3 regions of the Asaia sp. VD9 genome follow, and region 1 is predicted to be linked to each of the others. Evidence: riboswitches for the same ligand, from Rfam matches in the RefSeq annotation. Region 1 holds a riboswitch; each other region holds the start of a gene.
The links. A riboswitch is a leader RNA that binds a small molecule or an ion and turns the genes downstream of it on or off. The one in region 1 is predicted to bind cobalamin.

Region 1 (8,076 bases):
GTTGCGAATGAAGCGCAGGTAGTAGGCATCACCCCCGATCACGAACCGATTGCGCAGCCCGAACAGGTGGTGGTCGACCCGTGCATCGATGCTGTCACCGAGCTGATGCTGGTTCTGATATACGTAAAAGCGGTCGCGACCGATGCTCCCCGGGACGATCGATGCGCCGCTCGCGTCTACGGCGCCCGTGCTGCCGATATAACTGTAAGTCTCAGCGTTGTTCCAGCGGCGCTTGGCGTAGAGGAAATAGGCCTTGTCATGCAGGGTGATGTGCGGGCTCAGGACCCAATCGAGATGCAGGGTCGGGGTCGCATTGACAGAGCTGGCCTGCGGATTGGAAACATTGTAATTGCGCCAGAGCGATGCCCTGCTCACGACAAGTCCCTTAGACGAATGCAGCAAGCCTCCCGTGGCATCAGTGACAGCCGAGCCTGGTACGAGCGGGGCACCGTAATAGGTGGAGAGTTCGTCAGTCAGATAGTCCATGCCCAGGCGCGCGGCGAAAGACGGTGACGGATGCCAGAGCACTGTAGTCGTCCAGTCATTGCTGTGAGGACTGGCTCCTTTGACATAGCCATCTGATGAGGTGCGGCTGAAGTCGCTCCTGATGGCAAGGTTGCGTGAAAGCGGCACGGAACCGCCGAAACCCGCGTTCCAGCTGTTGAATCTGCCATAGGAGACGAGCGCGTCGGCGTGCATGCGTTCCAGGTCGGGGGTGCGGGTGCGCATATCCACGGTCCCTCCCACGGCACCCTGACCGTAGAGAACGGAGGAAGGCCCCTTGAGCACCTCGACTGCCTCCAGATTGAAGGCATTGAGGGGGCGGTTCACCATGGTGGTCGGGCCAAAATAGACACCGTCCCTCAGAATGAGAATCTGGTTGCCGGTAAAACCGCGCATCATCAATTGTGCCGGGCTGCCGGGTGATCCGCCGGAGGTCACGCCGGGCGCTGAGTCGGCAGCCTCTTCGGCATGGGTATAGCCCCGCTGGAGAATGGTCTTGCGCTCGATCACAGAAATCGAGGCCGGATTATGCTGCAGGCTGAGGCCAAGCCGCCCGCCGATGGCGGGCCGTGCCTTGAGCCCCGTACTCTGGCCCTTGGCGGTTATATATTCATCCGAGCTTGTCTGATCCGGGCTAGTTTGATCTGGGCCAGTCTTATCAGGGCCAGTCTGGCCCAAGCGAGTCCGCTCGGGGCGGGTTAGTTCCGTGCCCTTCAGCCCCAGGGAAGCACGAGCCGGAGCGGTCCGGGCCTGGGAAGCTTGAGTCGCGCCAGTTTGCGTCGCGACAGTTTGGGCCGAGGCAGCCCTGGACAGGGCAGGCAGGGCGATGGTCGACAGGGACAATCCTGTCAGAAGGAGGGCGCGTGAGGAGCGCATGAGCTGCGTTCTATCCCATATTCACGTCACTACGATGGGCGCGCCATAACGCGCCACCTTCGGGACACCCCGCCCGTCGGATCTCGTCCGTGACCATGCGTGATGGCAGGTCTCCTGGCTCGTGCGTCCTCATGCGGTCACTGGCCTTCCCGGGGATAGAGACCCAGTGGCTGGGCCTATGGGCCCGCATGATCGCACTCGTCACCTACAGTTGCGGGGGCAGCCATGGCGTCAGACCATGTTCCCTTTTCATCCCGGTCGCCCGGGAACCATCACGGTGGACCCTAGCGGGGCTGAATGGGGTGTCAACGAAATGGTATAAGAACCAGATGTTTCGGCTCGAGAGTGAGGTATGGCGGGCACAGCGCGGTGGGAGTGCGTCAATGTTGAAGGGCGTTTGATTGCGTCGAACGAGGGTCAGGCGGGACCATTGGCTCTTCGGGCGAAATGCGGGTCAGACAGGCTGGGCGTTCCATTCTCGCTATGGCCGGCCAGAGCGAGCAGCATGGTTCCGTCCGGCGCGCGAAGCTCGATGTGATACCAGCGATCACTGCTGGCGAGCATTATCTTCTTCGTGAAACGGGTTTGTGGCGTGAGTGCGCGCCTGATGGTCTGACCGGAATAATGATCAATCAGTAGGACGTCCTGGCATGGCGGATGACCGATCTCGATGGTGAGTGTCATCCGATCATTCTCTTCCCTGTGGCTCACACCAAGTCCGCTTCTCGGATGATGGAGCCGATAAAAGCCATTCGGCCCATAGATCTCGACAGGGGCGTCCAGCGCGCAGGTAAATACCCTGGTCGATTGGGCGGCTACCGTCAGATGCTGCGAAGCATGTCCCTTCTGACGGATACGGAACACCGCGCCCTGATCTCCTGAGTTCGAGAAAGCGAGCGCTGTAGGCGCATCGGCCCGCGTGGCAAGCGCGAGGCGATAAGGCAAGGCGCGGGTCGGCCTCTGTCCGGTCTCCTGATCGGGCAGGCTACCATTCTCAGGCACAAGGGGCGGCGGGTGGGCGCAGGAGAGACGCGTCTGGAGCAGATACGTATCCGTGTTCGGCAAATCGGCTGACCAGACGGGGTCCGGTTTGCTGAAATCGAAGACCGAGGTCAGATCGCCACACACAGCGCGGCGCCAGGGGGTGATGGTAGGGCAGGGGATACCAAAGCGTTTCTCGAGAAACTGGATCACAGAGGTATGGTCGAAAACCTGCGAGTTGACCCAGCCTCCTTTGGTCCAAGGCGAAATGATCAGCGCGGGAACGCGCGGTCCTAGCCCAACCGGTTCACCGTGGAAACTCTCTCCCCTTGTGGAGACGCTTCCAGCGCTCTCCGACGCACCATCGAGCGCCGGGACTGGCGGCGGCACATGATCGAAAAACCCGTCATTCTCGTCGTAATTGAGGATGAAGACGGTTTTTGACCAGGTATCCGGGTGGCGAACGAAGATATCGATCAGTTTGGAAATCAGATGCTCGCCGAATCCCGGTGGTGCTTCCGGATGCTCTGACAGGGCAGTAGGGGGGACGATCCAGGAAACCTGCGGCAGAGTGCCTTGGGCGATATCCTTCTCGAATGCGTCCAGCAGATAGCGGCCCTCGAGTTCGTGCATATTCTCCTTCGTCGATCCGGGGACGATGGCGCGGGCATTGCGGTAGCGCCAGTCTTTCGGGTCGAGGTTGCGGAACTGCCTGAATGAAGCGAGAGGGTTATCGCCGAAATTGTCGTATTCCTGATAAAACTTCCAGCTGACACCGGCTTCCTGGAGGCGTTCCGGATAGGTCGTCCAGTCGAAGGGCGTGAAATGCGGGTTGTCATGCGCCATGTCGGCAGACCAGTTGCCGTCATCCACATTCTCGACCGCCTGCTTCCCGTCTGCCCCTACGGAGAGGCCATTGGTGCCGGTGAAGAAATAGAGGCGGTTCGGATTGGTCGGCCCGAAGATGGAGGCGTGATAGGCGTCACAGATGGTGAAGGCGTCAGCAAGCGCATAGTAATAGGGAATCTCGCGTCGCGTGAAATACCCCATGGTCATAGGGGTTTTATGCGGAACCCACCCCTCCCACTCATTCCAGGCGGCCTGCGTGCCTTTCCAGCTGTGATCGAGGCTTTTCAGGCAGGCGGCCGAGGTATGGATCGTGTCGAACAGGAAGGGCCAGACAGCCCGGCCTTTCGCATCTTTCTGGGCGAAGACCGAACTGCCATCAGCCTGGGTCTCGGCCCGTGGGTCGCCGAAGCCGCGTACCCCGCGCAGGGACCCGAAATAATGGTCGAAGCTACGGTTTTCCTGCATCAGGATCACCACATGCTTGACGTCCTGTATCGTTCCCGTTTCGCGATGGGCGGGGATGGCAAGGGCCTTGCGCAGATTATCGGGCAGGGCGGTTCCGGCCAGAGCGGCAGCACCAAGGGAGAGAAATTGCCGACGGCCGGGTTTCATGTTGGGGCTTCCGGTTCTCAGTTGAAATGCTTGCGGATGGTGAAGAAGACCATACGCGGCGCAGCGGCCTGGAGCGTCTGGAAGGTGCCGGACGGATCAGAGTTTATGAACCCGTTGCTACCTACAGTGGCCACGTAGCGCTTGTTGAACAGATTGGAGACGTTGATCTGAGTGTCGAGCCCACGCAGCCAGAAATTATGGCTCTTGAAGCGATAGCCGAGGTTCAGGTTGAAGACGTCATTGGCGGGAACGTAGGCGTCATTCGTATAGGTGTAATAGCGCCGATCCTGAATTTGCATGAGCACGTTGCCCCAGATTTGCCCGTCATCATAGCCAAGCTGCACATTGGCCAGGTTACGCGGCATGCCCACGACATTCTTGCCCTTGATGGCTGCGGAGACCTTGCCATCCGCCATTACGTCGTCCTGGTAGAAGGAGTTATTGAAGGCGTAGGAGGCGAAGATCGACCAGTTCGGCGCGAACTGCCAGTTCACGGCGGTGTCGATACCACGCGAGATCACACCACCCACATTGGAGAGTACTGAGGCATTGCCCTGAATGCCCACACCCTGGGTGACCGAGAGCAATCGGTTTTCGAACTCGACGTAGTAACCGGTCACTGTTGCCTGGAAGGTTTTGGTATGATAGCGGTAGCCAAGTTCCTCGGTGTTCGACATTTCGGGCTTCAGCTTGCCCTGCAGTGCCTGGAAGCCAGCTACCGTGGTCGAGAACGGGCCTGAGGTTTGCGCGCTGTCGAAAGCCGCCATATTGCGGCTGTAATCGACGAAGATCTCATGGTTACGGTTGAAGCGGTAATTCGCCCCGATCTGCGGCAGGAAGCCATTGGAGGCATTCAGCGTACCGGAGGGATAGGCCGTAGCCACCGGCATTCCCAGATAATTGCCGTTCATGGCACGCGCCGTGTTGTCGACGATCAGGGACTTGAAGCCGTAATTGACCTTGAGTTTCGGCGTGATCTTCCAGGTGTCGCCCAGGTGGACCTGATAGGTCTTTGTGTTGAAAGCGCTCTGCCACTGCGTGGCAAAGGCATTGTTCTTGTACCAGTGGATCGAGGAGGGTGACCCATCGAGCGCGAGAGGATAGAAGCGACGCGCCTGATTGAAGTTGTTGTTTTCGAACCAGAAGCCGCCTTCGATGCTGTGATTGGCAATCTTGTAGGTCAGGCTTCCGATGAACCCGGCACGGTGGATGTCATATTCGGTCGTACGGGTGGAAAGCGGTGAGCCGCCGAGTTGCGCCGGTGTCGCGCTATAGGGCGTGACCCATACGCCTTCGCCACTATTGGTGTGGCCATAGCCCGTGACATAGCCGGTCAGACGGTTATTGATCTTGAAATCCAGCTTGCCATAGCCCAGCGCATCCTCACGAAGGCCGCCTGCATTATAATAGACGGTATCCTGGTTTTCGATGCCTTTGGGGAAAGCCGTGCCGTTCTGATAGGCATAGGCGATCTGCTTGGCGAGCGCGTAGTTGCCGGTGATGTTGTCCAGATTATAGCCATAGGTCTTGATCTGGGAGAGCGACAGATCCTGATAGTCGTTTTCGGCGCGCTTGGACCAGTCGCCGAAGACCGTGAGCTTCAGGTTGTCACCCAGAGGCTGGACGTACTTGGCATTGGCCTGGTCCTGACGCTGCACGCCATCGCCCTTCCACTTATTGGCGTCCTGATGATCATAGGACACATAGAATTTGCCGCCCCCCTTCAGCACGCCGCTGTTGATGCGGGCGAATGTGCGCCAGGTCGAGGCGGAGCCGATGGTTCCGCTGACATCGGCACCAAACTTTTCGGAGGGATCGATCGAACTGAATTGCAGCGCGCCGCCAAGATCGTTGGAGGCTGCAACGCCGACCGCTCCCGCGCCCTGTGTCAGCGTGGCAGGACCGTTATTTTCTGTCTGAAGCGCACGGCCGATCGAGAGACCATTGTCATTGCCATACGCCAGGTTGCCGAGCGGCACGCCGTCGAAGGTGAAGCCCAGGCGGCTCTGGTCGAAACCACGAATGATGATCTGCTGCGACCATTCATAGGAGCCAAGCGGATCAGATGAGGTGAACATCACACCCGGCAGCTTGGACAAGGCCTTGAAGGGGCTCGTCCCGGGTGTGTATTCCTGTATCGCCGTGCGCGAAATGGTCTGGGTTTCGCGAGCCTGTCCGGCGCCGAGAACGATCACGGTTTCGGAGCTTTTGGCCTCCACGCTTGCCTTCCGAGACGGAGCTTCAGCGTTCCGTCTCTTGCCCGGCTGCTTCTTGCTGACCGGCACGCTTGCCGAGTTTGCTGTATTCGTCACGGTTTGCGCATGCGCCACAGACTGCGCGGCAATGATCAGGGCAGGGAGGCTTGCCGATAGAACAAGACTGAGTCTGAGTTTCATGAAAAAGAGCCGTTTCGTCCTGAGGTCGAGTTGCGGCCCGTAGATATCGTGACACTGCGTGACACAGTATTATGGTTTTATTAAATCAGATCGGAAACAAAACAGTCATGGATCTGTCATTATTCTGACTTGATAACGTTTGCTCGTTCTTCTATCGGGGCGCTACCCGAACCGGACCCCGGATTTGGGCAAACCCGCAGGGGAGTGACGAGCGCCATGCCCAGAAGATAGGCGCCCATATTGCTCCATGAAAAATGCTGCCCCAGCAAGAAGCGTCCCGCAGAAACAGACCGGAGCGCGTCGAGCGGTTCAATATGGACCAGTTTCAGCCCTTCACTGCCGAAGGCGCCGAGACAGGCGAGCGCGAACAGGGCGGGGCGCTGGCGGCCGGGCAGGGTGAGTGCAGCGACGTACCAGAACAACGATCCCCAAAGGATCGATCCGCCCCATTTCCGTAGGGCAGGGTCGAGGCCAAGCGGGGCGAGGCGGCAAGCAATGCCGGCGGCAATGATGATCAGTGTGAGCAGGACCATCGGCCTCCGGCGCATCGCGTGCCCCCATGGAAGAATCATCGAGAGGTTGGGCTTCGCGTCAGGGAAGGAACCTCACGATCCGGCCTCAAAAGAAGTGTGACCGTGATAAACGCGACATAGAGCAGGAGATACCACGACACGAGCTTCTGCGGATGGACGACCCAGGTGAATTGCCGGTGGGCGTAGAGCCATGTGCCGGTAAAAGTGCCGATATTCTCCGCGATCCAGAGCGCGATGCTCGAGAGAAACGCCGCGAGGGGAAGCCTCATGCGCCATTGCGTATCGAACACGCGATAAAGGATCGTGCAACGCCAATAGATTCCGATGGTGGCGAGCACCAGAAGCCAACGCAGATCCGGGATGAAATGATGGGTGAAGAAGTTGAGATAGATCGCCAGGGCCAGAGCGAGAGAAAAGCCGAAACGCGGATAGGCGAGGAATCTCATGTCAAATAGCCGGATCACACGGGCAATATAGCTGCCGACCGAGGCGTACATGAAGCCGGAGAAAAGCGGCACATGCAGGATCTTGAAGAAACCGGGCTCGGGATAGGACCATGACCCCGCATGGACCTTGAACCACTCCATGGCTGTCCCGGTGAGATGAAACAGAAGAATGATCAGCGCCTCCTGGCGCGTCTCCAGTTTGCAGGCGAGGAACACGGCCTGGGTCAGCAGCGCGAAGAGGAACAGCGCGTCATAACGATGGAGCGGCCAGCCTGGCGACCAGAGCGCGTGGCTGATGAGAATGGCCCCCAGCATCAGGCTGCCGAAGAGACAAGCCCAACCCTGCTTGAGAACGAAAAGGATGAAAAGTCCTGAGAAACCGTCCAGATGACGTCGAATCCTCTGGCCCAGACGCAGTTCGAGCGCGGTTGTCGTATCCGTCTGGCCCGGGGCGTTCGTGGCGGCGTTCATGGCGCGGCTCCTTGTTGGTTGCCGCGCCATTGCCCGATTACCGTCCCTCGAACAAGAGTGGACGGGCAAGGCACGCCTTAACGTGACAGGGCAAAATTCAGCCCTCCCATCACGGTCAGCCCCTGGTTGGGGATTGAGGAGATCTGGCTCGTGTAATAGCGACGGTTGGTAACGTTATCAGCATTGACGAACATCTGGATCTGCTTGGTGATCTGATAGGAGCCGAACATGTCGAAGACGACATAGCCGCCCTGTTTCGGGAAGCCCGGCGTGCCGCTCTTGGGTTGGCCGAGCGTCTGCGTGGCTGCACGGATACGCGCGCCCACGGAAAGCTTGCTATCGAACAGGTGCAGCCCCACCGTTCCAGCCAGTACCGAGCGCGGCGGCGTGGTCAGGATCGCGCCAAAT
Region 2 (8,076 bases), on a different contig from region 1:
AGGTTGCATGGCAAAGGATATCAGGGACTGAGCCCTGATATCCTGAGCAGCGCAATCAGGCTGAGCGGATCAGCTTGTGATTGACGAATTCCTCGATGCCATTCGAGGAGAGTTCACGGCCATAGCCTGAGTTCTTGACGCCGCCGAAGGGGAGTTCGGGGGCTGTGCCGGTGATATCGTTGATGAATACCATGCCGGTTTCAATGCGCTCTGCCAGCTTGCGGCCACGCTCGATGTCGCTGGTATGGACCGATCCGCCCAGACCGAAGGGTGAATCATTAGCCAGGGCGACAGCGGCGTCGTCGTCTGACACCGCGTAGACGATGGCGGCCGGACCGAAGATCTCTTCGTAAAAGATCGGATTGTCCTTGGTCACGCCGGTCAGGAGGCCAGCTTGCATGAAAAACCCTTCGCGATCGAGTTTCTTGCCGCCGGTGACGAGCGTAGCGCCGTGCTGCACGGCCTTCTCGACCTGACTGATGGCCAGCTTCATGGCGTTTTCGCTGCTCATGGGGCCGTGGGTCACCCCTTGCTCGAGCGGATCGCCGTAGCGGAAATCGGTTAGGGCATCGGACAGGCGACGCACGAAATCATCGGCAAGGGATTCGTGAACGATCATGCGCTTGGCAGCGGTGCAGACCTGACCGTTATTGGACATGCGCCCGGCGACGGCACGGGGAATAACCTCGTCGAGATTGGCATCATCGAGCACGATGAACGGGTCAGACCCTCCGAGTTCGAGTGTCGTTTTCTTCAGGGCCTTGCCTGCCTGCGCAGCCACCGCACTGCCAGCGCGCTCACTGCCTGTGAGGGCAACGCCGCGTACCTCCGGGCGGGCGATCAGTTCCTCGGAGACGTCGTTATCGATGAAGAGATTGGTCCAGGCACCCTTGGGGGCGCCAGCTTCAAGGAACAGGGATTCGAAGGCGAGGGCGCATTGCGGCACGCCAGGGGCATGCTTTGCCAGCACGACATTGCCTGCCATCAAATTGGGGCCTGCCACCCGGGCGAGCTGATAATAGGGGAAGTTCCACGGCTCCACGCAGTAGATGACACCGAGAGATTGGCTCAACACTGTTGCGCGCCCCTCGCTCACCTTGATCTCCCGTGGCGCGAGGAAGTCTTCGGCATTTTCGGCATAGTAGGCCAGGATTTTGGCCGAGAGCTCGGTTTCGGCAATCGCCTCGGGTAGGACCTTACCCATCTCGATCGAGATCAGACGGGCATATTTTTCCTTGCTCTGCTCGAGGATCTGCGCGGCTTTGCTGATGATTGCTCTGCGCTCCGCAAAGCTGCGATGGCGCCAGTCACGCTGGTAAAAATCATGGGCGGCTTCAAGCTTCTCGAAAGCCTGCGCCTTGGTATGAAGCTCGAATTCGCGCTCGGTCTTGCCCGTGGCGGGGTTGATCGTACGGTAGAGACTCATCGTCTTCTGCTCCTGTCTTTTCATGCACCCGATGCGTAACCGGGCCGGTGTCACGGTTTCAGAAAACCTGAACCGGCTCATGGTTTCGTCGAAAATCATCTGCCCATGAGCCGCCGGTCCGGTGGAGGCGCTGCATCTGGGGCTGATCGCCGGTCGCGTCCGGACAAGCGGAGGGGGCAACGTTAGCCGCGAAAAAGACCCAGGCGTAAGGTCAAAAGAGGCTTGGCTTGCGGGGGCGGGAGCGGCTACGACCGAGGGGTCGAAGGTCTTGCGCGAGCAAGTGAATAGGGAATGCCGAACGGACTGGCTGATCGTCATGGGATCGGGTTCGAGGCGGCAGCTGTCCCCGCAACTGTGAGCGGCGAGTTTTTCCGCACAAACCACTGGGTGCCTGCACCTGGGAAGGGGCGGAAAAGCGATGAACCGCGAGCCAGGAGACCTGCCTTCGTCCCATCAGACTGTCAGGCCGGACGGGACGATCCGCCAGAGGGAGAAAAAGCGCGTGAGCCGACCAGCCCCACCCGTTCCACTTCTGTTCAAAGCCCAGGGTGACATCAAGCGATCGGGGAGGGGTCATGCAAGCTGACCTCATCGCCCAGCCCACGCGCAGCCTGAGGCTGCGTGTCAGCCTGCTCGGTGCCGGATTGCTCCTGGCCAATATGGCGCTCTGGATATGGACGTTCATCATGTTCCATGACAGGCCGCTGCTGCTTGGGAATGCACTCCTGGCCTATGGGTTCGGATTACGTCATGCGGTCGATGCCGACCATATCGCCTCCATCGATAATGTGACCCGAAAATTCATTCAGATGGGGCGGCAACCTCTGCTGACCGGGTTCTGGTTTGCCATCGGCCATTCGATGATCGTGGTGCTGGCCGCGCTGGGAACGGCTCTGTTGTCCCAGGCCATGCAGGATCGTTTCGGCGCCTGGCGCGATATTGGTGGCGTGGCGAGCACGCTTGTGTCAGCGGGTTTCCTCTTTGCGCTGGCCATCACCAATTTCATCGTGCTCCGCGGTGCGTGGCGGGCCTGGCGGCACGTCAGGGCCGGGGGCGCGGTCGAGGAAGTCGATATCGATGCCCTCATGAGCAAGGGCGGCCTCCTGTCGCGTCTGCTCTATCCGCTGTTTCGCCTCGTCTCGCGTAGCTGGCATATGGTGTTATTGGGGTTTCTGTTTGGGCTCGGATTTGACACGGCGACCGAGGTTTCCCTGCTCGGACTTTCGGCATCCCAGGCGAGCCGGGGCGTTTCTGTCGCGGCCATCATGATCTTTCCGGCCTTGTTCGCTGCCGGTATGGCGCTGATTGATACGGCTGACGGTGTGCTGATGCTGGGGGCCTATCGTTGGGCTTTTGTCGATCCCTTGCGCAAGCTCCGCTACAATATCATCATCACGCTGATTTCTGTCATCGTGGCGGTCGGGATTGGAAGTATCGAGACGCTCAAGCTGCTGGGGGATCAGATCGGGTTCCAGGGGCGCTTCTGGCAGGCTGTATCGGCAGTGAGCGACAGTTTTAATCAGATCGGTTTCATCGTAATCGGGTTATTTCTACTGGCCTGGATGCTGTCGCTCCTGTTCCACCGCGCCGGCAGGAAGCGCTCCCGATGAGACGGACCGGCTCCTGTAGCACACCCTCTTCATGAGCGAGGCCGCAGGCGTCCGTCCGGAAATCCCGTCTTGCGGTTGTCTGCAGAGAGAAGCGTCTGCAAGTCCCTCCGCGCTCGGTTCTTTCGAAAAGGGCGCGTCAGAAGTGAGCGCCCACACGCATCTGGAAATTGCGTCCGATCAGAGCCTCGTAATAACGCGCCGGATCATAAATTCCGGAATCCCGTGGCAGGGCATCGGTAATATTATTGACGACGAAGCCCGCCGAGAGATTACGGGTGATCTCATATCCGACAGAGAGATTGAAATAGGCAAAGGCGGGGCGCTTGTTGCCCTGATAGCGGTTATCCGGCACCTGCTGCATGAAGACACTGGGCCCGTACCAGAGTGTCTGCCATTGCGCGCTGAGTGCCCCGCTTTGCCATGTGGCGTTCAGGGTCATGTTGTCCTTGGGTGAGGCTATGCGTCCCGCCAGAAGATAGCTGCTGCCCAGATAATCCTGCTCGCTCTTGAAATAATGAACGTAGTTACCCTGCAGATCGACCAGTCCCCAGGACTCGCTTAGGCCAAAACGTGTAAGCGGCGTTCCATATTCCGCCGTTGTCTGCAGCGCCTGCGTCTCGTAACGCGCGATATTATAATAGCCGGACTGGAAATCGCTGATCTGCCCGGTTGCGTCACGACTGACATGCGTACAATAGGCGTTATCGGGATAGGTCGAGGAATCGTAACACGCGGCTAGAAGCTCTGCCGCCCCGAGATAGGTGATGGCATCCGCGATCCGGACATCGACGAACGACGCTTTCACATCGAGGCCTCTGGCGAAATGAGGTCTGAATTCGAGGCTCGCCGTATAGCTCTTCGATCGCTCATTACGAAGCGCGGAATTGCCCCCCGCTGTTCCCTCGACGGGGAAATAGTTGAAATTAGATATGAAATTCCGACCGATCCCGGCCTTGGCGCAATTGGCTGCACGGGTCGCGGGGTTCGGACCCGAACCGAGACCGACATCCGAGCATGGATCGGTCCCGCTTTCATAGCTGAGCGAGCGTGGCGAAAAGAGTTCGCCCACAGAGGGATTGCGAACGGAGACGGCATAATTGCCGCTGAAACCGAAATCCCGCATTGGCCACCACGAGCCGCCCAGCATATAGGTCCAGTATGTGCCGGTCATGCTGTTATGGGTCAGCCGGCCATTGGCCGTAAGGGACAGGTGATACACCCCCTTCACGGCCATACCCGGCGATATGACGGGAATATCCAGTTCACCGAAGGCTTCATGGGTGTGATAGGCCCCGCCGGTCGCGGGGAGAACAGAATTGCTGCCATAAGGCAGGGTGGTTCCGTCGGGTTGCTGCCAGCCGAGATAATACGTGCCGGGGTCGAAGCGATAGGCCTCTCGTCGGTGTTCGTAGCCCAGATCCCATTTGGCATCGCCCGCTGGCAGCGTCAGCACCGTTGAGCTGATCTCCGCCTGGAGGTCACGCTGGGCGTTGACGTTGGTTGAGCGTGCATCCGCCGTGACATAGTCACGCGCTGCCGGTGTCATCTGGTTGTAGCCGAAGGGATTGAGTGGCGCACAAACGCTGCTGCGCGTCGCGATAGGCGCATTCTCATACCCGCTTGCGCAGGAAATCGTGCCATCCGCATTGGTAACGGCGTTCAGGGCATTGACCAGATTGGGAATGATGATGGAGGGCTGGGTGGTGACGTTGTGATAGCGCATGTATGCGCCACGGAGCTTCCAGTCGAAACGGCGGTTGAATGCGCGGAAGTCACCGTTGAACCCGCCTGCAAAACGATAGAAATCGAGTGACGTCCGGTAATATCCCGGATCGAGATCCTGATTGAGGCGGTTGAGATAAAAACGATCCGTGGGAAGGCCGTTTTCGGCCAGAGCCTGCTTGATCGTGCTGCGCTCGGTGGTGGTGAGAAAAGGATTATCGGTGCTCAGGGCCAGAGGGCCGGTCACCACGCTGTTCTGAAAATAGCTGCTGCTTCGCGGCCCTGCATCATTCGGTGTCAGGGCGTCGTCAAAGCTCGTCGTGCTCCATGTCCCTTGTCCGACCTGATTGGCGGCGTGGCTGCGTCCATACCAGCCCTGCCAGCTGGCATGAAGATGATCGGTAAGGTCGTAATGGCTGAGAAGAGTCAGATTCAGCTTGTCGTTGGGGGTCATGAGCTGCATGTAGTCGCGCAGGGCAATCCCGTTGCCGCCCAGGCCATAAGTGTTATCGCCTTTGAGCAATTTTCCGCTATCCAGAGAGACGAGTGACTGGCCGTCACGGCTGAACAGGAGCGGAGCGCCATTGGCCCCTGCAATGCCAGCATTTGCCTGACCGCCAAGCGTTGCGCCGTAGAGCCCGCCATAAACAGGCATGTCGCCGTAACTGCCAGTCAGAAGTGGCATGCCGGTGACGGAATTCTGAATGTAGCGCGTGCCCGCGCCCAGAACATAGGTGTAAGGGGCGCTCTGTCCGAGTGGCACGCGATGATAAGTGGCCGCATCGGCACCCATGGCGTCAGGGCGATCGCGCGAGGTCAGTCCGGCCTGATTGCGGTACTCCACGTCAAGAACAACCCCGCCCCGGTCGTGATCGAAGCCCGTACCCGCCTTGAATGCGACCTTTTCACCCGACGCGTCCATTTTCTGAGACCAGTTGCCCTGGCTCTCGAGCGAAACGCCCTTGTAATGGTCGTCCAGCGTATAGTTGATCACGCCTCCGACGGCATCGGCACCATAGGCCGCCCCGGCGCCACCAAGCCGGGTATCGACTGTCTTGATCAGGGAGCTGGGCAGGATACTGACATCCACCTGTGAACCGGGAGCCACGCCGTAAATCGAGGCTGTCGCACCGCCCGCCATGCGCATGCCATCCACCAAGGTGAGGGTCCGTTGTGCCCCGAGATTAAGCAGACTGACGAAGGACTGGCCCGCTCCAAAGCTGTTCTGGGTTCCCATGGGGGAATTGCCGCCCACGCTGGCGGCCGGGTTCTCGCGCAGCAGCGCCGTCCCCAGATCGTAATAGCCTCTGCGTCGGATCTGAGTGCCATCGAGGGTGGACCCTGCCATGACATTGGTCAGACGAGTCTGAGACAGGCGTGTGCCGGTCACATAAATCGTTTCGGTCGGGAGGGTCGGTGCGCTGGCCTGTGTCGTCAGGACCGTCGCCCTGTCGTTACGGCTGGTCGTCGTGGTCGCGGCCCTTTTCTTTTTCCGGACAGGGGTAGGGCGGGAGGAGGCCTGAGCCCTCTGCCCGGCAGGGTTGCCGACCATGCTTGCAGGGCCGGTGCCTCGCGCCCGATATCCGTCCTGAGCACGAGCCTGGGCGAGAGAAACGGACGAGGCGCAACCGGAAAGAAAAGCCGCAGCCAGCAGGCCACGCCTTCTACGGCTCTTGCCCCGGCGTGTCTGCGTGTCCGATTGTCTCATGCGCCTCTTTTCCCCTCATCTGCCTGATATCTGATTTCGCCTTTCCATGTACTGAACAGGGATGGCTGAGAACCGATAATGCACGGCGTGACTTCGGAAAGAACCGTCATGTTGTAGAATGAGCACAGTCGAGCGGAATGTCTTTCATTCTACCATTGTAACGTAATGCGGGGGGCGAGAATTATGAGGTCGAGGTTTCCTTTACTGGAACGGGAGATATCTGAAGGTCGCATACACCGTATTGCCGAAACTGGTGGGATAGACGGAATTTCCTTTGCCGTCATTGCCACGGAAGGCAAATTTGCGGATGTATGTATACTGTACGCCACCCATCAGACTGCCGTAGCTGCCATCGAGGAAGTGCCACCAGCCGCCTGCCGTCATGGAGGCGAGGGTTCGGGTTTGCGCTGTGCAGGTGCCAAAGGCGACGGAGCATCCCGAGAGGTTCTGGTCGGTCACCCCATAGCCATATTGCCGACCATCGCCAGCAAGATAGGAACGACGGGTATTCGCCTCGACACCGCCATAGAGATAGACGAGCACGGAGGGATCAGGATGTCCGATGAAGCCCAAAGCACCGCGGATCTGTGGGATGGGGGACAGGGCGCCGCGTCCGTTGAACGTTGCGTCGGGCAACTGCGAGGCTCCGTAGCGTCCAATACCCTGACCGGCGATAATATTGCCTGTAATCTGCAAGTCCGGCGTGAAGAAGGGCGCCGTGACGCCTGCGCCGACGCCGCCACCGAATTTGGTTTCCTTGTGGCTGCCGACGGAGTCCGGTGATTGGACGACGGAGCGGAACCAGCGGCCAAGACCAAATACCTCATAATGCCCTAAAGACGTGTCCACAGCGCCCTTGACCACCATATCAGGGACCGGATTATCGCTGTATTGCGTATTGGGGTTCAGCAGCAGGCCACCGGGATTGCTGTAGAAAACGCGTGGCCCTTCCTCGTATCCCGCAAGGGCCGGAAGCCGGCCTCCCGAGGCGATATCGGATGAATAGGCGACCGTGGCCTGAGGGTCTTCCACGGACAGGGCCAGCCAGTATTTCTGGTTCCAGTCCTTGCCAATCCGGATCTGGGGAACGCGGGTATAGGTGATGCCGGGTATCTGGTTGTTATCGACCACCGCCGGGAGCTGCTCGTTTCTGGGCTGCATGCCCTTCTGATAATTTGTGGCTAGGCTCCATGCCTGACCCATGAGCACGTGAAAGCCCCAATCCTTCTTGGTGAAGGTGAAATAACCCTGTCTCAATCTGGGCGTATATCCGCTTACCTGCACCGAGTTGGTCGTGCCGGCCGAGCCTCCGAAATCGGACTCGATATAGGCTTGCAGACGGATATCCCGCGTGGGGTTGGCTTCAAGCAGCGTGGAAAGGCGGGTCAACTGCGCCGAGAGACGCTCCTCGCTCAGACCATGATTGGGACTATTGGCATACGGGAAGGTATTCCATGCCGTGGCGGGGCCACTGGTCACGGTTGAGTCTCGCCAGACATTGGACAGATCCACAAATCCGCTCAGACGCACCGAAATATCCCCGATGCTGAAAATTGGCGGCAGGCGATCGACCGAGGTCTGGGTAATGGCAAGCGGGCTCGAGGAACTCA
Region 3 (8,076 bases), on a different contig from region 1:
CGCGCGCCATCAGCCCGCCGAAACGCTTTTTCATATCGGCCAGCGCCTCGGGATTATGCGCCTGCAGAAAGGCGAGGCAGGTGTCATCATCGAGCAATGCAGCAAAGGCCAGATCGATCTGGGCATCCAGACGGATGGGCAGGGTCGCGGCACAGGCCTCAAGGGCCGCAACGCCACGCGCCATCTCCGCCGCCCCGCGATAGCCATGGCGCATCATGCCTGCGATCCAACGCGGGTTGGCCAGTCTGCCCCGTGTCACCCGTGCCACCTCCTGCGCCAGATCGCGCAATCGGGGTGTTTCGCTCTGGCTGGTATCGCCATGAACCAGATGCGGGGCCCGGCCCAGAGCGGCGGCAGCAGCAGCAAGTCCGCCTTCATGAACGGCGTGGCCCGTGCCATCCAGCAGATCGGTCTCGGCATGATCCTGCACATGAAGCAGCATCTCGGCCCGACCGATACGGCGTATCAGAGCGTCCTTCTCGGCGATGCCATCCTGACCATTGCCATAGCTCCATTGCGAGCCCTCAAGATAAAGGTGCCCGAGCGCGTCCCGATCCTTCCAGCTCCCTTCTGCAAGGGCCGATTCCAGGCCCGTGCCATAGGCGCCTGGGGCCGCGCCGAAAATGCGCGACGTATCCGGATCGAGGGTCAGGGGATTCCAGTCCGGCTCTTCCGCGCGAGCGGCGACGGCCCGTGCCACCTGATCGAACAGCGCGATCAGCCCCGGAAACGCATCGCGAAACAGGCCGGAAATCCGCAGGGTTACATCCACACGCGGCCGGTCGAGCACGGTCAGCGGCACGATCTCGAAACCGGTCAGACGACCGCTTGTGGCGTCCCAGCGCGGCTGCACCCCCATGAGCAGGAAAGCAAGCGCCATATCCTCGCCCCCGGTACGAAAGGTGGCGCTTCCCCAGAGATCGAGCACCAGATGACGCAGAGGCTCGCCCTCTTCCTGCATGTGGCGGGCCAGAAGGAGGGCGGCCGTTTTATGGGCCAGCAGCAAGGCCGCGCGTGTGGGCAGCATGCGCGGATCGAGCGTGGTCAGGTTGCGCCCCGTGGGCAACACATCAAGCCGGCCGCGTGTGGGTGCACCTGAAGGCCCGGGCGGAATGAAACGCCCGTCCAGCGCAGCCAGCAGCGCCAGACGCTCGGCCTCCGGGCAGGCATCGAGACGATGCGTCACATGGTCGGGCGCGACGTGCGCTGTCTCCGCAAGCATGGTCACCAGAATGCCGTGATGCGGCGGGGTACGACCGAACACATGCAGCCCGTCGCGTATCTGCAGGTCCTTCACATCGCAGAGATAGGCATCGAGCCGGGCCAGCGCCTCGGCTTCGTCCTCAATCCCGCTTGCCACACCGCTCTCAGACAACACGCCCAGATCAGCGGCGCGGTCGAGGATCTGCCGACGCAGCACCGTGCCGCGTCGGCGGTCAAGCCCGTCAGCTTCGGCATATTCATCGATCAGCCGTTCCAGATTGGCCATGGCCGTATCCAGACCGGCACGCTGTACGGGCGGGGTCATATGTCCGATCATGACCGCATTGAGCCGCCTCTTGGCAGCAGCGGCCTCGCCCGGGTTATTGACGATGAACGGATAGATCACGGGCACGCCGCCCAGCAACACACAAGGCGCACAGCTTTCCGACAGGGCGACAGTCTTGCCTGGCAGCCATTCCAGAGTGCCATGTGTGCCCAGATGGATCAGCGCGCTGATATCGCGGACCTGGCGCAGCCAGAGATAGAACCCGATATAGTCATGGCAGGGCGGGATATCCGGGTCATGATACTGGGCCTTGCGCTGCTGGGGCAGACCGCGTCCCGGCTGCAATGTCACGACCAGCTTGCCGCAGGCGATAAACCGCACCGTGACCGGTCCTGACGGCGGTCCCCAGGCCGCCATGACGCGCGCGCGAAACGCCTCCGGCAGCGCCTCGAAAGCTGCGCGATAATCGGCCTCATCCAGCACGATTGCCGGAGCCGACCGGCACAGGGCATCGGGCAAAGCCTGTGCTTCGAGCGGGGAGAGATCGTAACCCGCTTCATGGAGCATGCTGGTGATGGCGGCGACACTGGCAAAGCTGTCAAGCCCGACCGCATGGGCCGCCTGCCCTTCCGCACCGGGATAATCCGACAGCACAAGGGCGAGACGCCGTTCCTGCGGGGTCTCGGCCGCAAGACGCAGCCAGTTCCGCGCCTGCGCGACCATCAGGTCGATACCCGGCGCATACGGAACGCGCCGTGCGGGCAGGCCGGGAGGCGCCTCGTCACGAAACGAGATGGGCGCCCCGTTCAGGCGACCATCGAGCTCGGGCAGCACCACCTGCATGGCCAGATCGGAGGGGGAAAGCCCGCGCAGCGCCTTGGCCCAGCCTGCCTCTGTCGTGCTTGGTTGCAGGATCTGAAGCACCGGCACACCGGCCGCCTCAAGCACGGAAACCGTCCCATCCTCACCCCGCGCCGCGAAGAAGGTGGCGTTCAGAATGATGTCGGGCGGCGTGTTGACCAGCCAGTCATCGAGAAAAGCCTGGGCCTCGGGAGCGCGCAACGAGGCCGCATAGACCAGATCGACCCCGATACCGGACGCGTGGAGCGCATCGGCCAGCGCATCGATCCCCGCCAGGTCGGCGGCCAGAAGATGGGCGCGATAGAACACGATCAGCGCCCGTGTGCGTCGTGACGGCGTAAGACGCCGATACAGCGCGCAGCCCGGCAGAGGCTCGACCTCAGCGCCATCATCCTCGCCCAACCCGGCAAGCGCACGCATCACTGTGAGGGCACAACGCAGGTTTCGTGCCCCCCCTTCGCGAAACAGCGCATCGAGTCGCGTCCACTGATCGGGATCAATGCTCGACAGCGCCTGGAGCGCCGGGTTGGGCGTCGCCTCGCCCGTAATGAAGGCGAGCGGGATACCGGCTGCGCGACAGGTCAGGCGCAGTTCATCCACGCCATAGCGCCAGTACTCCGTGCCGCCCAGCAGGCGCACGACCACACAACGGGCACCTGCAATGGTCTGCTCGATATAGAGATCGACCGAAAGGGGGTGACGCAGGCGCGACAGGGTCGCGACCTGAAGACTCGGATCCCGCGTTTCATGGATCGCCCGCATCCCCAACAGATCGCTTTCGGAAAAAGAGAGCAGGATCAGATCGGCAGGCGCATGGGCGAGATCCTCGGCCTGTGCCTGCCCGTCCAGATCATGCGATTCCCGAAAGAGGATATGCATGGATCAGGCTTCGTCGAAGCTGCGCTGCACCGCCACGGGGTCCAGACCGTGCAGCCCGATCACCACGAGTTGGCCAGGGGACGCCTCGCCCTGTTCGAAGGCATGACGAATACGCGCGCCCACGGCCTGAACGCCCAGACGCAGTCTCTTGCCCGCAATGCGCGCATAGCCCTTCATACGCAGCACGTCATGGGCGCGCGCCACATGCTCCAGCCGTGCGATGAACGCCTCGACACTTTCCTGCTCGCGGAGCGGCAGGACAAAACTGGTGAAATCGTCATGTTCATGCTCATCCGCTCCGTCATGATGCGAAGGGCGCGCAGCGAGATCGTCCTCAGCCGCGGCGGAGAGGCCCAGAATGACGGCAGGATCGACGCGCCCTTCGCGTGCACGGATCAGGCGAACGCGCCGGGATCGCGTGGCGAGCCCGGCCTCGATCGCTGCCAGTTCTGCCTCATCGAGTAGATCAGTCTTGTTGAGTACCACCAGATCGGCGCAATCAAGCTGGTCCTCATAGACTTCCTCGATCGGGTTGTCGTGATCGAGCGAGTCATCCGCCTCGCGCTGGCGCGCGACCGCCTCGGGATCATCGGCGAAACGGCCATCGACTACGGCCGGAGCATCGACCACGGTGATCACGCCATCCACCGTCATGCGCGTGCGCACGCTCGGCCAGCCAAAGGCCTTGAGCAGCGGCTTGGGCAGGGCCAGACCCGAGGTTTCGATCACGATATGCTCGGGCGGTGACGAGCGATCCAGAAGGGCTTCCATAGTCGGGATGAAATCATCCGCCACCGTGCAGCACAGACAGCCATTGGTCAGCTCGACAATATCTTCTTCCGGGCAGTTGGGCAGGCTGCATCCGCGCAATGTCCCGCCATCGATACCCAGCGAACCGAATTCATTGACGACGATGGCGATGCGCCGCCCGTTCGATTTCTCGATGAGATGACGCAGCAACGTGGTCTTTCCGGCGCCGAGAAAGCCGGTGATGATGGTAACGGGTATCTTGCTCATGCGAGGTTTCCGGAAGCTTGTGGGGAGATCGTGCCATCCGCAGGAGAGGCCTTGCCGGGAGCAGCGTCGACCATGGAGGGAAAACGCCCCAGGATAACGTTACCCAAGCTCTCAGGGCGACGCGACGGCATGACCGTACCGGAGGGCGAACGCGCATAGGCCTGTGCATAGAGCAGCAGATCGGGCGCCAGTCCGGGATGAAGACGGCCCAGAAGCCAGGACCATTTCCCCGGCATGGAAAGCGTCGCCGTGCACCCCTGCTGGCAGGCCGCCAGGCAGCGCACCCCCTGAACACGCACGGCAGTTTCCCCTGCCAACGCGGCCAGCGCATCATGCAGGGCCTCGCCTCCGTCACGACAGGTCTGGCAGACATGCAGAACAGGCGTCTCGCCTGGTGAAAGGATCGGTTCGGCCATGGGCCCTCCCGGACCGGGCCCGGCGTCCCGAAAAATCCGGGCGACGGGCAAGAAAGGCGCAAAGTCGATTGCCGGCACGAACCAGCCCGCCCCGACCTGCACCTCTCGGCGCTGGACAGGATCCGTCTCTCTCCGGGCACCCCGCCGGACAGCGAAATCAGCGATATGACGGCAGGTCTCCTGGCTCATGGCACCGGTTTCCCGGAGCCGTCGCCCCCTTCCCGGAGCACACTCCAGTGGGATATGGCGACGGTCTTGCACCATCTACAGTTGCGGGGGCAGCGCGGGACTGGCGCGTCACCGCGCGCACCCGCTTCCCTTTTCACCCCTTGCAGGGCACCGTCGGCCCCTGTCTAGCAGGTTTGCCGAAACCGATGCAAAGCGGCAGAGCGCTGCGCCGATCATCCTGTTTCCATCTTGAAACATCATGTCGACCCCTGACATCATCGGCGCGCCACCCCATGATACGAGTGAGGGATGACCCCCATGCCTCATCTTCTTGTTGTCGATGACGATCAGGACATCCTGACGCTGCTCGGCACGTTCCTGCGCAAGCATCAGCATCGTGTCTCCACCGCGCAGGATGGCGCAGCGATGTTCGCCATTCTCGATACCGAGCCGGTCGATCTCATCATTCTCGACATCATGCTGCAGCATGAAGACGGCTTCAGCCTGTGCCAACGCCTGCGTGCCACGTCCCGCGTGCCGGTCATCATGCTCTCCGCCATGGCCGACCACACGGATCGGGTGGTGGGGCTGGAAATCGGCGCCGATGATTATCTGACCAAACCCTTCGACCAGCGCGAATTGCTCGCCAGGGTGAAAGCCGTGCTGCGCCGCAGCAATGCTGTGGACGACCCGGCGCCCTCCCTGCGCCCCAGCCTGCGTTTCGGAAGCTGGGTTCTGGATGTCACAAGACGCGAATTGCGCGCCTCCGATTCCTCACTGGTTCCCCTCTCAGGTGGCGAATTCGACCTGCTGCTTTCCTTTGCCGAGCATCCACAGCGTGTGCTGACACGCGACCAGCTCATGGATATGGCGCGCGGCCCCGACCATGCCGCATTCGATCGCAGCATCGACGTGCAGGTGAGCCGCCTGCGCGCCAAGCTGGAGGAAGACCCCAGAAATCCGACCTTGATCCGTACCGTGCGCAATGGGGGCTATCTGTTCGCCTCCGCGGTAAAACGCTCATGACGCGACGCTTTCTCATGCAGGACACGATATCGCGCCGCCTGATCGTGACCGTCGCTCTGGCGGCGGCGGTGACATTGCTTCTGCTCGAACTCTTTGTGGCCTTTGGCGGTCAATGGACAAAGCCCGATATAGAGGCCACGGGCATGGTGCGCGAGGTGGCGTCTGTCATTCGCATGACCGGCGCCGCGCCAGCAGAACACCGTCCCGCCCTGCTTCAGGCAGCCAATACGACCGAACTGCATTTCGCCTGGTATGCCCCACACTCTCCCCTCGCCCTCGCCCTGGAGCACGGCCATTACCGGGCGATGGAGGTAGGCGAATCCTGGCATTTTCTTAGCCCGCATCTGGGGCATCGGCCACGCCATATGGCCGTATTCCAGGAAGATAATCCGGTCTCGTTACTCCCTGGACTGCCGTATGACCGCTCTGTTTTTCACGATGCGTATTTTGCCGGGGTTCAGCTCGATGACGGAAGCTGGATCCTGTGCGTGGCCTTGCAGAGATTTTGGGGGCTCTATGCCTTTCAGCGTCTTTGCCTCGAAGGCGCCATGCTCGCCCTCTGGATCATTGCCGTTTCGCTCATCGCATCGCGTCAGCTCTCGCGTCCGATCGAACATCTGGCTCATGGCGTACGTCAGATCGCCGGCAAGCCTGCCTCGGCACACCTCCCCGAAACCGGCCCGCGTGAAATCCGCCTCGTTGCAGAGACGATCAACGCCCTTCAGGCCCAGATCGCGAAATTCGTGGCGGATCGGACGACCATGCTGGCCGCGATCTCCCATGATCTGCGCACGCCCCTCACCCGCATCCGCTTGCGCGGCGAATTCATCGACTGCACGGAGCAGCAGAGACTACTGTTTCGCGATGTCGACGAAATGCAGATCATGATCGATGGCGCGCTCTCCTTCTTTCGCGAAGATGCCGCGCGCGAGGAAAGCACGGCCTTCGATCTCTCTGGCCTGCTTCAGACGATCGCCTATGACTATGCCGATCAGGGGCATGATGTACGCTACGACAATCCGGGGCGTATCGGCTATCGAGGGCCAATCCATGCGTTGAAACGCGTTTTCTCCAATCTGGTGGAAAATGCCATCAAATATGCCACGCCACCCCACATCACCCTGACACATGAGGCCGAGGGCGCGCTGGTCGTCACGATCATCGATGACGGGCCCGGTATTCCGCCCGAAGCCCTGGATGCTGTTTTCGAACCTTATTTCCGACTGGATAAATCGCGCAACCGTCAGACAGGCGGCGTGGGGCTGGGCCTGACCTCGGCACGCACCATCATGCGCGCGCATGGCGGGGATATCATGATGCAGAACCGCCCCCAAGGTGGACTCTGCGTACAGGTTTTTCTTCCCGCCAGCCCATGAATCGTCAATTGTTTCAGCGTGGGAATATGCAGGACATCAAGCAGCAAGAACCGGCCGTCAGAACAGGGTAAGCCTGCGGCCCCGGGAAGATTCGATACAGGGCCGCTCCCCGAAAGATGGAGACGCCCAGTTCATGACCTGCCTTGCCCTTTCCCGACGTCACTCCCCTCATGCCCCGCTTTTCTGGCGCCGATTGATCCTGCCACTCACCATTTCCAGCATGGGTGCCCTGACCGCCTGCGCGGGACAGGGTACGACGAGAACAGGTTTCATCGCTCCCGAAACCTACGGCATGATGGTTCACCCCAAAGGACATAGCGATGATCTGGTCTATGCCGCCCCCGTTTCACCTGAGGAACAGTATCATTACGTGATGATTGATCACGCGCAGTGGCACCCCTCTGCCAAGGCTCCCCATCTGACCCCCAAGGCAGAAGCGCGCGTGACACAGGCCTTCGATGAGGAACTGCACAAGACGCTTGCCAAAGACTTCACGATCCTGCCGCCAGAGACACTCTCTCCTCCTCCCGGCACGCTGAGAATCCAAGCAGCAATCACCAATTTGCGCCGCAGCAAATGGTACTACAACGCCTTGCCCATCGTTGCCGGCTTTGCTGCAGGCGCGGCAGGCGGCGGCCTGCCGCCTATTCCACCCCCCGCACCGGGTGGCGCAAGCGAGGAGCTGATTGCCCTCGATGCATCGAACGGCAGGACGCTGATGGCCATCGCAACCTATAATAACGGCATGCCCTGGAACATGATGGGACAATGGCTGCCCTATGCCCATGCACGACGCGCCTTTCATCTCGCGGCGGTGCTGATGGACGAGCAACTGCACCAGACG

Region 2: it holds a riboswitch for cobalamin, as region 1 does, so the genes downstream of both, WFJ47_RS06895 (HoxN/HupN/NixA family nickel/cobalt transporter) here and WFJ47_RS13220 (TonB-dependent receptor) in region 1, are expected to answer to the same signal.
Region 3: it holds a riboswitch for cobalamin, as region 1 does, so the genes downstream of both, WFJ47_RS02565 (DUF1636 domain-containing protein) here and WFJ47_RS13220 (TonB-dependent receptor) in region 1, are expected to answer to the same signal.

What each region holds. Positions count from the first base shown of each region.
Region 1 covers NZ_JBBCQM010000011.1:83,856-91,931, forward strand. Annotated here, with positions in the region: gene WFJ47_RS13220 (TonB-dependent receptor) at 1-1,380, opposite strand, end outside; cobalamin riboswitch at 1,467-1,669, opposite strand; gene WFJ47_RS13225 (phosphocholine-specific phospholipase C) at 1,798-3,822, opposite strand; gene WFJ47_RS13230 (TonB-dependent receptor domain-containing protein) at 3,840-6,218, opposite strand; gene WFJ47_RS13235 (DUF2809 domain-containing protein) at 6,338-6,751, opposite strand; gene WFJ47_RS13240 (DUF817 domain-containing protein) at 6,787-7,668, opposite strand; gene WFJ47_RS13245 (TonB-dependent receptor domain-containing protein) at 7,746-8,076, opposite strand, start outside.
Region 2 covers NZ_JBBCQM010000004.1:111,461-119,536, reverse strand. Annotated here, with positions in the region: gene WFJ47_RS06900 (NAD-dependent succinate-semialdehyde dehydrogenase) at 56-1,426, opposite strand; cobalamin riboswitch at 1,673-1,888, shown strand; gene WFJ47_RS06895 (HoxN/HupN/NixA family nickel/cobalt transporter) at 2,002-3,036, shown strand; gene WFJ47_RS06890 (TonB-dependent receptor domain-containing protein) at 3,173-6,466, opposite strand; gene WFJ47_RS06885 (hypothetical protein) at 6,668-8,076, opposite strand, start outside.
Region 3 covers NZ_JBBCQM010000002.1:19,888-27,963, reverse strand. Annotated here, with positions in the region: gene cobN (cobaltochelatase subunit CobN) at 1-3,229, opposite strand, end outside; gene cobW (cobalamin biosynthesis protein CobW) at 3,233-4,246, opposite strand; gene WFJ47_RS02565 (DUF1636 domain-containing protein) at 4,243-4,851, opposite strand; cobalamin riboswitch at 4,815-5,021, opposite strand; gene WFJ47_RS02560 (response regulator transcription factor) at 5,140-5,856, shown strand; gene WFJ47_RS02555 (ATP-binding protein) at 5,853-7,232, shown strand; gene WFJ47_RS02550 (DUF3313 family protein) at 7,366-8,076, shown strand, end outside.